Regions from separate parts of the Psychromonas sp. genome, predicted to be linked through region 1. Evidence: predicted binding sites of a transcription regulator. Region 1 holds the regulator's gene; each other region holds the start of a gene.
The links. Region 1 encodes MetJ, which represses methionine synthesis genes. Its sites were predicted from a motif close to TAGACGTCTAGACGTCTA; they were not measured.
Positions count from the first base shown of each region.

Region 2: metN (methionine ABC transporter ATP-binding protein MetN) is a predicted target of MetJ. The motif match lies at 1,343-1,360, and genes of this name have one in related genera.
Region 3: metA (homoserine O-succinyltransferase MetA) is a predicted target of MetJ. The motif match lies at 1,534-1,551, and genes of this name have one in related genera.
Region 4: metK (methionine adenosyltransferase) is a predicted target of MetJ. The motif match lies at 1,647-1,664, and genes of this name have one in related genera.

Region 1 is NZ_CEZLMY010000103.1:8,327-11,522, reverse strand. Features, by position in the region: gene slmA (nucleoid occlusion factor SlmA) at 1-38, shown strand, start outside; gene AC4GME_RS12840 (mechanosensitive ion channel domain-containing protein) at 57-971, shown strand; gene metJ (met regulon transcriptional regulator MetJ) at 1,036-1,311, opposite strand; gene metF (methylenetetrahydrofolate reductase) at 1,539-2,450, shown strand; gene AC4GME_RS12825 (class I adenylate cyclase) at 2,456-3,196, opposite strand, start outside.
Region 2 is NZ_CEZLMY010000037.1:14,939-18,134, reverse strand. Features, by position in the region: gene AC4GME_RS07380 (methionine ABC transporter permease) at 1-227, opposite strand, end outside; gene metN (methionine ABC transporter ATP-binding protein MetN) at 217-1,251, opposite strand; gene add (adenosine deaminase) at 1,725-2,720, opposite strand; purine riboswitch at 2,744-2,843, opposite strand; gene AC4GME_RS07365 (PfkB family carbohydrate kinase) at 3,128-3,196, opposite strand, start outside.
Region 3 is NZ_CEZLMY010000044.1:16,231-19,426, reverse strand. Features, by position in the region: gene AC4GME_RS08225 (MATE family efflux transporter) at 1-984, shown strand, start outside; gene AC4GME_RS08220 (GNAT family N-acetyltransferase) at 973-1,458, opposite strand; gene metA (homoserine O-succinyltransferase MetA) at 1,584-2,501, shown strand.
Region 4 is NZ_CEZLMY010000008.1:7,095-10,290, forward strand. Features, by position in the region: gene AC4GME_RS01990 (SprT family zinc-dependent metalloprotease) at 1-436, opposite strand, end outside; gene metK (methionine adenosyltransferase) at 455-1,603, opposite strand; gene AC4GME_RS02000 (peptidoglycan DD-metalloendopeptidase family protein) at 1,882-3,196, shown strand, end outside.

The sequences.
Region 1 (3,196 bases):
AGTGGTCATTTTTTTATAGCCAACTCAAACAAAGTTAATAATTAAGGAGCTTCACTATGTCAGATAAAGCTACGGTTTCTCAAGCCGTAACAACAGATGTTGCACCAGAAAAAGCAATCGAAGTGATTAGCGAACGTCTTGAAGATAGTATCGATGTGGTAGGAAATAGCTTGGAATGGGTTGCTAATAATCAAAGTTTACTGATTGAATACGCGATGAATATAGCCGCTGCGATTTTAACGTTATTCATTGGTCTATTTGTGGCGCGTCTAATCTCTGGCGGTTTTCATAAAGTATTAACTAAACGAAAACTTGATAGTACCATAGTGGATTTTGTTGCATCTATGGCACGCTATGTGATCGTCGCGTTTGTTGTGATTGCAGCATTAAGTCGTATCGGTGTACAAACTACATCATTTATCGCTTTAATTGGTGCCGCGGGTTTAGCCATTGGTTTAGCGCTACAAGGTTCACTTTCAAATTTTGCATCCGGTGTTTTGATTATTGTATTACGTCCGTTTAAAGCGGGGGAATATATAGAAGCAGCCGGGATTGCAGGTAGTGTTGAATCGGTACAGATATTTGCTACCACTTTAACAACGATAGATAACAAATTTGTTGTTGTACCGAATTCTGCGATTTTAGGCGGTAATATCATCAACTATTCCCGTAAAGCAACCCGTCGTATAGATCTTACGATTGGCGTCAGTTACAGTGCCGATTTAGCAAAAACCAAGGCGGTTTTAGAGCAAGTAGTTAAAGCGAACAGCTCGGTATTAACGGATCCTGCTCCGCAGATTGCTGTTGCAGAGCTGGGCGATTCAAGTGTTAACTTAGTGGTACGTCCATGGGTTAAAAGCGAACAGTACTGGGATATACGTTTTGAGTTAATGGAAGCGATTAAAAACGGTCTTGATGAAGAAGGTATTGAAATTCCATTCCCACAAATGGATGTTCATATGGATAAGTAATCAAGCCTGTTGATTAATCCTTTAAAAAAGCCCCTAGCTTGGTAAACAAGTTAGGGGCTTTTTATTACTTTAAATTTTCAGGTATGGCTTCGACTTGGTTTTTATCCAGATCTTCATCTTCTGGTAGTGGTTGGCCTGTATAGGCGTGTAAAAAAGCTTCGCATAATAACTCACTATTGGTTGCATGGCGCAAGTTCTTTACTTGGCGACGAGTACGCTCATCGGTAAGTATTTTTAATACTTTCGTGGGGATTGAAACAGTTACCTTTTTTACTTGTTCGCTTTTTTTACCGTGCTCAGCATAAGGGCTGATGTATTCACCGTTCCATTTTGTAGACATGTTTATTACCCCCTAATTTTTGAAAGGACATTTTAACGTTTGTTGTTTGTGTTAGCAATCCGCACATCAAGATGGCTAGAAGTCTAGCTAATTGTGTTGAAGCAAATTCACTTTTGATTTAGTTATTTTCACTTTAATTTAAATAAGTTGACAAATGTTCATATTAAATTAAATTAATGACCATTAAAGACGTTTAGATGGCTAAAAACACGCACAAGGAACAGGTTATGAATAGTGAAGGGCAAACAGACAGTTATTTTTCAGCGCAGTATTTAGCAAAATTAAACCAAAATATTGCAGACATCAAACAGGATGTGGGTGTTTCTTTTGAGTTTTTTCCTCCTGCGACGCCGAGTATGGAACAAACCTTATGGGATTCTATTGAACGATTAAAAACATTAAAACCTAAGTTTGTGTCGGTTACTTATGGTGCAAACTCTGGGACGCGAGATCGTACCCATCAAATTATTAAAGATATCAAAAGTAAAACAGGCATGATTGCAGCTCCCCATTTGACTTGTATTGATGCCAATAAAGATGAATTACGTCAGATCGCTCGAGACTATTGGGACAATGATATTCGTAGCATTGTTGCTTTGCGTGGTGATATTCCTGCTGGTGGTTCGAAACCCCATATGTATGCGGCAGACCTAGTGCGTTTGTTAAAAGAGGAGGGGGACTTTGATATCTCTGTGGCCGCTTATCCTGAAAAACACCCGGAAGCGAGTAGCGCACAATTTGATTTAGATGTGTTGAAAGAAAAATTTGCAGCTGGTGCAAATCGTGCCATTACGCAGTTCTTTTTTGATGCGGAAACCTTTTTACGCTTTCGTGATAAGTGTGTTAAACAAGGTATTGATGGTGATCTTGTACCTGGTATTTTGCCTGTTTCTAATTATAAAACCTTGGTTAAGTTTGCAGGGCTGACCAATGTCGGTGTGCCTGACTGGATGCATAAATTGTATCAGGGGACAGAGAGTGATCCTATGACTCGCAATTTAATTGGTGCAACTATTGCGATGGATATGGTGAAGGTATTAAGTCAAGAAGGGGTAAAGGATTTTCACTTTTATACATTAAACCGCAGTGATTTAAGTTATGCGATCTGCCACTCTTTAGGATTACGTCCAGAGTCCTGAGCAGTTTAGTTGTTTTTTGTAGTGCTTTTAAATGGTGATAAAAGAAGTTCGTTATTTTCAGTCGATTCAATTTCATAAAATTGTGGCAGGTTAAAGTTGATTTGATCATCTAAGTTGCTTGGCGCACTGTTGTTTGATGCATAAAAGCGATTTACGTTCTGCACCAAATCATCTTTGCTGCCGGCAAAACTATGGAATGTTTCTACTTCATTATCTGCGTTTGCAATATAAACATTAAAACCGCCAGAGTAATTTTCAAAAAAGAACTGGATAAGTCCTTCACTGATATGTGATTCAATCACCTCTGCGGTCTGTTCAAAGTGAGTGTTTTTTAAATTAATCGCGCTGGTGGATAGCTTCTTCTTAGAAATATGACTATAAATATCAACAGTACTTTCCAAATGCTGCAGTGAAACTCCTGTGCGCTCGAAATAAAAACCAAATTTTCGACCACCCGTCCATAATGTCTGTACAGAACGCTGAGAAATTGAATCTAAACGCAGCTGTATGTATTCATTTAGTTTTGAACCAAAAGCTTGTTTAATCTGTTGTGTAAAATGGTGGCTATAACAGAATATATCTATCTGCTCCGGTGGGAGCGCATCTTGGTGCATTTTTCCTAAAATAGTTGTCAGGGCATCAACAACTGCGTAGTTATTGTCAAAATGCAATGTACGCACTTCGTTCCATGAGTTTCGGTAAATAAGATCAATGCTGCCGATTAAACATTCGCTATTATCACCATA
Region 2 (3,196 bases), on a different contig from region 1:
GAGCGGCCAATATTAACCACGATACCCAGTGTTTTATTTAAAGCATGATTTTCAAGTAAACCTGATTTTTTACTCAGGTGTAATAAAACCCCCAATGGAATACCGAAAATAAAGCCGATAAAACCTGAAGCAAAAACCATTGCTAATGTTTGCCCTAATGCATCGACTAATAAAGCGATAAGGCGTTCATTGTTTCCCCACCAACTGAAAATTGAATCAAGCGACATAACCTAACACCTCTATTTCGACTTTATGTTCTTTTAGAAAAGCGATAGCTTGCTGTGCAGCGTCTTCTGCTCCAAAAAACTCAGCTAACATCAGGCCAAATTTAACCCCACCCACATAGTCCATATTCGAACTAAGAATACTGATATCGATATTAAACTCTCGTGCAACTTGGCTGATTAAAGGTGCATCAACCGAAGCTCCGGTAAATTCCAAACGTATTAGCGGATAACTGTTGTCGACATGTTCCGTTAATAAACGGCTGCGGTAATCTTCGGGAATAGAGAGATCTAATGTCGAGCGAATAAACTGACGTGCTAATGCAGTTTTAGGGTGGGCAAAAATATCACCGACTCGACCTTGTTCAACTAATTTACCATCACCAATAATAGCGACTTCAGAACAGATACCTTTTACCACCGCCATTTCATGCGTGATTAACAAAATGGTTAAGTTTAGCTCCTGGTTGATCTTTCGCAGCAGTTCTAAAATTGATAGTGTGGTGGCCGGATCTAACGCACTGGTTGCTTCATCGCACAATAATACTTTTGGATCGGAAGCCAATGCGCGGGCAATCGCAACACGTTGTTTTTGTCCACCACTTAAATTAGCAGGGTAGCTATCACTTTTATCACTCAGTCCGACAAGCTCTAATAAACCATCAACTTTAAGTTTTATGGCTTTTTTATTCATACCAGCCAGTTCTAGAGGCAGGCCGATATTGTCAAAAACAGTGCGTGATGAGAGCAGGTTAAAGTGTTGGAAGATCATGCCAATCTTACGGCGAGTTAATGTTAATTCTTGATTTGAAAGCAAAGTCAGATCAATACCATCAACAATGATATTACCGCTGCTCGGGCGCTCTAATAAATTAACACAACGAATTAAGGTACTTTTACCCGCTCCCGAAGAGCCGATAACACCGTATATGCAACCTTGAGTTATATTAAGGTTGATATCACTGAGCGCATTGATAGCTCGCTCACCTTGATAAAACACCTTATTAACATTTCTTATTTCTATCATCAAATTTCCTGAATTTAATTAAGAGTACGTTATTGTTCTGTCTGCACTGTAGGCAAAGCGAGCATTAAAACGTAAACAACAAAACGATACTAGGACGTCTAGACGTCCAAGTCAATGGCAGGTTGCGATCTAATATCAATTAGGCTGTTAAATAGAGTGTTAAGCAAATATTAAATGTGGAAATGTTTGTTATTTGGACGATTATGCTAGCACTCTTGGTGGTGCGACAGTTCTATCAATAGACTTTATGATGGTCGGAGATTATATTTTGAAGATCCGAATGGTCATGTTCTTGAAATTATTACCACAGATTATGTTTTAGATTAGCAGGCTTGCGGGAAAAGCTGGCTAAATATGTAGCAAGATAGAAACAGATATAAAAAAGCCAGCTGTTAAATAAATTAACTGCTGGCTTCCTTTATTTTCTAGCAATCCAAACAGTAGCTAGTATTTCAGGATTAGCGTGATTAAGGTTACTCAGCGTACTGCAGTAAGTGCTGTTTCACTGACTCGCTGGCGAATGAGTGTGCAACGCTTATCTTATAGATATTAAAGTAATCTTCACGGCTCAACTTGAACTCTTCCATAACTTTACGCACTTCATCGGTCATGGTGGTATTAGAAACGGTACGATTATCAGTATTAATAGTGATAAGCACACCGTCCTGATAAAATTCTTTTATCGGATGGCTGCTAAGGTTGTCCACAGCTTTGGTCTGTACGTTACTGCTCGGGCAGGTTTCCAAAGCAACCGCTTTGCTTTTGACCAGATCATAGGCTGGCGCGTGCCCTTTAATATGGATACCGTGTCCAACTCGTTCAGCACCCAGTAGCGATACTGCATCATATACGTTCTGGCCGGAGCCTTGCTCACCAGCATGAATGGTAATTCGGTAACCTTTCTCTGCAGCATATTGCGCATAAGGTACGAATTCTTCGCAGAACCCCGGTAGTTCACCACCTGCTAAATCAAAAGCAACAACACCGTTATTAAGATATTTTGCACCTGCGTCAACAACACCTTTAATACCTTCTTTAGGCATATGTCTTAGTAACGATAGAATGTAGTTACCTTTGATATCGTATAGTTTTTCAGCTCGCTTCATCCCTTTTACTGCACTGCCGATAATCTGATCGAGAGTCAGACCTTGTTCAAGGTGCAGTAGAGGACCAAAACGAACTTCTAAATATTTAACGTTCTCTTTAGCCGCGTCTTCAAATAGCTCAAATGAGATACGCTCGATACCCTCTGCAATCTGCATTACTGATAGCGGCAGTTCGAATCGCTTCAGATATTCATCTAAGTTTAGACAGGTTTCAGGAGCAATCATTAAGGTGTTTATTTCATTAATATCTTCACTCGGCAAGGTAATATTTTGCTGCTGAGCGAGATCAATAATTGTTTGCGGGCGGACACTACCATCTAGATGGCAATGCAGATCGATCTTAGGTAAGTTAAAGTAATTCATCAGTCTCTACCTTTATTTTAGGTACGTAAAGTTACAGACTTCATAATCAAGAATTTAAGGATCTTGGTAGAAACTCCCAAACCATATCATTGGGATTATACGAAGCAATTTAGCAGGGTACTTTATCAGCATGCTCTATACCCTGCAATCCATATAAGGAACGAGAGCCTTATCTTTTTATTTTTAATGTAAAATGCAAGAGATGACTCTAGTTTTCCTGGGTTATTTAAGTGCCATTTACAGCTGGCTGTAGAGGTTTTATGAGAATAAATATGCATCCCTGTCTTTTTTTATGAAAAAGAGGAAAGCCATTACTTTTTTAGTTAAAAGCTTTGGCTGCCCTGTTATAGAAATTAACCTTCTGCAATTGCAACTAGCCCGGCTTTTTAAGCCGGGCTCTCAAAGCGTTAAACTCTGCTGGAACCTCGCAATTTCATCAGGTAGTTTTGTAACTCTTTACCCGGAGTCGAACTATC
Region 3 (3,196 bases), on a different contig from region 1:
GTAGATGGCAGTGAACAGGTACTTTTATATGGCAAACAGTATTTTGCTATCCGTATCTGGAGTGCGCCAGCAGCGTTAATTAATATGGTTTTGCTTGGTTGGTTATTAGGTATGCAAAATGCCAAAGTACCGATGTTTCTGCTGATTATTACCAACTTAGTAAATATATTCTTAAGTGTGCTTTTTGTAGTCGTTTTTCAATGGCAAGTTGCAGGTGTGGCGTGGGCGTCGTTATCTGCTGATTACATCGCTTTAATCTGCGGCTTATTTGCAGTCTCTAAGATGATCAAGCCCTTCTATCAAACAGGCGACTTTACAAGGTTGTTAAAGCAACTGATTGACCTTCATTCCCTAAACTCTTTTATCGCATTAAACCGCGATATTTTTATCCGCACCTTATGTCTGCAGGTTACTTATGCATTTATGACCATGCAGGGGGTAAAACTTGGTGATGATGTGGTTTCTGCTAATTCAGTGTTGATGCACTTTTTATTGCTGATCTCTTTCTCTATGGATGGTCTTGCTTATGCTGTGGAAGCCTTAGTGGGGAAAAATATTGGCAATCGCTGTTTAAGTAAATTAAAAGAGAGCATTAATGTAACGCTGTTTTGGGCGTTTATTTTTAGCCTTATACAGTTGCTGTTATTTTATTTTTATGGGCAATGGATTATTAACCAGATTACATCTATCAGTAGCGTACAAGTTGAGGCAACTCGCTATTTACCCTGGCTGATTCTAATTCCGCTTACCTCTATGCTTGGTTTTGTTTTTGATGGTGTTTTTATTGGTATGACACGTGCGAAAGAGATGCGCAATAGTATGATTTTTTCGCTCTGTCTGGTGTATTTCCCGGTTTGGCTGTTCTTTTCTGGAGAAGGCAATCATGCGTTATGGATAGCGATGAATGCCTTTATGCTTTCCCGTGGGTTGACGCTTGCCTGGATTTATAAGCAGCTTAATAAAAAAGAGCTGTTAATCCTTTAACGATTTAGTCCAGAATATTGCATTGCCGAATTCAGGATCGAGCTGGTAACCGGAAAAACCTTGTTTTCGGTAGGCATTTTTGGCTATCTTATTGCCTTCTAATACTTCCAGGGTGATTTTGCAGCAATCTCTGGATAGCGCAATCTTTTCAATTTCTGCAAACAATAAACTTGTTAATCCCTGACCACGAAACTCTTTAGATACCATAACATCATGAATATTTAATAAAGGTTTACAGGCAAATGTTGAAAATCCTTCTATAGCCGTTAGAAGTGCAACGGGTTGTTTATCTGCAAAAACTATAACGATAAAAACATCATTACGTTTTAATAAAGCCTCAACAAGATTCTGTTTGGCAAAATCAGAAATATCTTCACCCCCGCCCATAGGATCACATGCGTAATCTGACATTAATTTCAGGTAAGCCTGCGCATGTTCAGCTTGTGTTAAATCCGCTTGAATAATATTAAACATTTTCAATCCATTAATAAAAAATTTCATTGATATTAGCATCTAATCGAAAGTTTTGTTGTCTTGCTGAATTTAGGTTAGACTTCTAGATGTCTAAATGAATGAAATATTTAATATGGAGTTTTGTTATGCCTATTCGTATCCCTGATGATCTGCCTGCTGCCGGCATTTTAAAGTCTGAAAATATTTTTACTATGTCTGAATCACGCGCCAGTCATCAACATATTCGACCTCTGCGTGTATTAATTTTGAATTTAATGCCTAAAAAAATTGAAACAGAAACGCAATTAATGCGTTTGCTTTCTAATACACCGCTGCAGGTTGATGTTGAATTATTACGCGTAGATGCACGTGCTTCTCGAAATACCCCGCAAGAGCACTTAGATAAGTTTTATGGCGATTTCGAACGTGTTAAAGATCAAAAATGGGATGGTTTTATTATCACCGGGGCGCCATTGGGTACAATTCCTTTTGAAGATGTTTATTACTGGGATAAATTTACTGAAATCGTAGAGTGGTCTCGTCATAATGTTACCTCTACGCTGTTTTTATGTTGGGCGGCACAGGCTGCTTTTAAATATTTATACGATCTCGATAAAGTGACGCGTGAATGTAAACTTTTGGGGATTTATCAGCATACGACCTATAATCACCACCACCCGTTAGTACGTGGGTTTGATGATCAATTTTGGGCGCCATTGTCACGTTTTGCTGAGTTTGATTCACAATACATATTAGAAAATAGTGATTTAACTATTTTTGCTGATGCACCTGATGCCGGTATTTATCTGGCTGCTAGCCCTGATTGCCGTCAGGTATTTGTTACAGGGCATCCGGAGTATGATGCAAATACGCTAAATAATGAGTACCTGCGCGATCTTGACGAGGGGTTAGAGCCGACTTTGCCGGTTAATTATTACCCGAATGATGATGAAAACGAAATGCCACGTGCAACTTGGCGTAGTCACGGCAACTTGCTGTATAGCAACTGGTTAAATTACTGTGTTTACCAAGTGACACCATATGATTTATCAGAGCTAAAATAACCTTCAAATAAAAGTGTGACGGAGTTAGAAAATCGCGTTAAAAACGTTTGATAGAGGTGGCAATGTAGCTAATCGGATCTACACTTAATATAGTTAATGAGTTGGAGGGAAATTAGTTAGTATCTGGCGCAACGAATGATTACAAGCCAGTTTAGATAAGGCAATTGACAAGTTAGGAAGCGAGACAGGTAAGTAGCTTCATCTACTAAATAGTAATTTTGTCAGTGTGAGTTATTTGTTGATAATCTTAAAAACAGCATGGAGGAGAAGTTATTACTTCATATCGGTTTTTAGTAAGATCAAGACCCAACTAGGAGTTGCTTATTGTAACTCATAGCCCAGCGGGCACTCGGGAAAGATCTTTTTATTTCGGACTTTTTACAAGTAGAAAGAAAGTAGAACATAAAAAAGTAGAAATAAAACGCTGGTTGTAGATTTTGTCACTAACATGGAGGGAATAAATATTATTACTTCATATCTGTTTGTTAAAAACGAGAATAAATTTTAGGAGTATGCGATTCTAAGCAACTCACCGCCAACTGAATTGGCCCTTTATTTGTCGTTTTTTGTAACGTGATAGTCGATCATAAGGTAAATATGTTTTAGTTTTATTGTGAGTATCGAGTTGTTATTGATCTTTGTGTTTTAAATCTGTTTCATGGATAAACACGTATTTTGTATTCGTTTATGTTTAT
Region 4 (3,196 bases), on a different contig from region 1:
CTCCCTTTAATACCTTATTATGGCGACGTATCGTTAGTTGATGTGTCGTGCATAAACATTGATAGCTAAACTGTCTGCCTATCACATCACTGATATCTAGTGAGTGAGTCGTGTTTGCCGGGCAGTTAAAGACATTGTGCATAACATGTTGCCACTCTTTACCGTGCGGGCGAACCTTGCCATATTGCTGAAAAACGATTAAATGTGCTACTTCATGTGCTACAACTTGATTTAGGAATTCATCTCGGTTTTGCTTAAAGAGTGTGGCATTAAACTTGATGATATTGCGCTGCAGATGAGCTGTGCCTGCACTTTTACCACGTTGATTAAAAAGGTAATCGGGACGTTTAAAAGCACGATCAAAAAAGCACTCGGCCAAAATGAAACAATCTTCACCTTTGACTTGGAGTGCTTTTTTATCTTCGCTATTAAGCATGCTCAGTTGTAAGTAAAACTAAAACGCAGCCGCTTTTAGCTCTTCAACTTTATCCAGCGCTTCCCAAGGGAACTCTTCACGACCAAAGTGACCGTAAGCTGCTGTTGATTGGTAAATAGGCTGGATCAGATCTAACATTTCGATTAAACCGTAAGGGCGCAGATCGAAATGTTCACGTATTAATTGAACGATTAAATCCTTTTGCACTTTTTCCGTGCCGAATGTTTCAACACCGATTGATGTAGGCTCTGCCACACCGATTGCGTAAGATACTTGGATCTCACAACGATCTGCAAGGCCGGCTGCTACAATGTTTTTTGCTACGTAACGGGCTGCATAGGCTGCACTACGGTCAACTTTTGAAGGATCTTTACCAGAGAAGGCACCACCACCGTGACGTGCTGTACCGCCGTATGTATCAACAATGATTTTACGGCCAGTTAAACCACAATCGCCCATTGGACCGCCGATAACAAAACGGCCTGTCGGGTTAACGAAGTATTTAGTGCGTTCTGTCAGTAATTCTGCTGGTAATACCGGTTTGATAATCTCTTCCATTACCGCTTCAATTAAATCATCTTGTTTAATATCTTCAGAATGTTGCGTTGAAAGTACAACTGCATCAATACCAACAATTTTACCTTGATCGTATGCAAAAGTTACTTGGCTTTTTGCATCAGGGCGTAACCAAGGCAGGATTTTCTTTTTACGCATATCAGCTTGACGTTTTACCAGGCGATGTGCGTAAGTAATTGGCGCAGGCATGAAAACATCTGTTTCATTGGTTGCATAACCAAACATTAAACCTTGATCACCAGCACCTTGTGCGTGTGGATCGCTTCGGTCAACACCTTGATTAATATCAGGAGACTGTTTACCAATGGTATTCAATACAGCACACGAGTCGGCATCAAAGCCCATCTCTGAACTGGTGTAACCGATATTGCGCACTGTTTCACGAGTGATCTCTTCGATATCAACCCATGCATCAGTAGTGATTTCACCACCAACCATTACCATGCCGGTTTTTACATAAGTCTCACAAGCAACACGTGCTTTTTTATCTTGTTTTAAAATTGCATCAAGCACCGCATCAGAGATTTGATCGGCGATTTTATCTGGATGACCTTCAGATACTGACTCTGAAGTAAATAAGTCACGTGACATGTGAGCTCCTGAAATAATATTAGCTTAAATTTATTTAGATGTTTTTACATCTAGACGTCTATCTTACATTTTTTTGTGATGGAAAACACCCTATTATTTACTTGTAAAAGAGTTTAGGAATTATTTGTTGTAAATTCGCATAGATAAAGAGCCGTATATTTTTAATAAATAAGTGTATTACTTTTTATAAAACAAGTTAAAAATTTAAGATATACTTGAGCCGCTTTAAATCTCTGGTTTCATCAACCGCTCTTCTGATTATTGTATTGAGTTTTATTATGTTATTGCTGATTCGTTTAAAGACGTTGTTAAAAACGTTTGTTTCATTTATTAATAATCTTCCCCGCAAACACTTTTTTGCATTAATTCTTTTATTTGTTTTTTTACTGGTGATCTCATTTATCCCCAGTCAAGAGTTAAGCAAAAAAACAATTAAACGCCAATTAGTGCTCCCTGCAGCTGTCGTTACGCCTGATGATTATGCAATGGCAGAGCCTATTTCTGCAGTTAAAGAGGAATATGGAAAAGTATTTCCTGATTTTTCTGGAAACCGGGAAGTGCAGATTGAAATTAAAGCGGGCGATACATTAAGCGGTATTTTTCAAAAAGAAGGCTTGTCAGCGGCGTTATTGCAAGAGCTGTTAGAAGTGGATAAACAATATCTTCGTTTAGGTAATTTGCTACCAGAACAACAAGTTAAGCTATTAATTAACCCTGAAAATAAATTACTCGCTTTAAAAGTGGTTATCGACCTTGCCAACACCTTAACTTTCACCCTAAAAGATGGTGAATATGTTTCTTTATTAGAAACCAAAAAAGGTGAGTGGCGTAATAGCTTATTTCAAGGCAGTATTACTGGCAGTTTTTATATTAATGCCAAACAATCTGGTCTATCAGCAGGGCAGATTCAACAGATTTCAGGTGCTCTGCATGAGAAGTTTGATTTTAATCGTCAACTTCGGCCCGGGGATACCTTCCACGCTTTAGTTTCTAAGCAGTATATTGATGGTCAATACAGTTTTGATAGTGAAGTGTTAGCTGTCTTGATTAAAACACGTCGACAAAACTATACGGCATTTCTGCATGAAGATGGACGTTATTATGCTCAAGATGGTCTGGGTTTAAATAAAGCTTACCGACGCTCTCCACTTAATCGAAAATACCGTATCAGCTCCCGTTTTAATCCTAGGAGATTACATCCGGTAACTAAAAAAATTCGCCCGCATAATGGTACTGATTTTGCTACACCTACGGGGACAAAAGTCTATTCTGTTGGTGATGGTCTTGTTGTTCGTGCAGGTTATCACCCTGCTGCGGGCAACTATATTGTTATTAAACATGGGCGAAAATACACCACACGTTTTTTACATCTAAGCAAAATTTATGTTCGTAAAGGGCAGCGCATTAAGATGGGACACTTAATTGGCAAAACAGGTAATACGGGGCGCTCTACTGGACCGCACCTGCATTATGAGTTCCATGTTTACAATCGCCCTGTAAATGCGATGAAAGTGAGTTTGCCTCTTTCTAAAGAGGTGCCTAAAAAACAGAAAAAAGTATTTGATAAACGACGTGATCTTTTCTTGAAAGAGA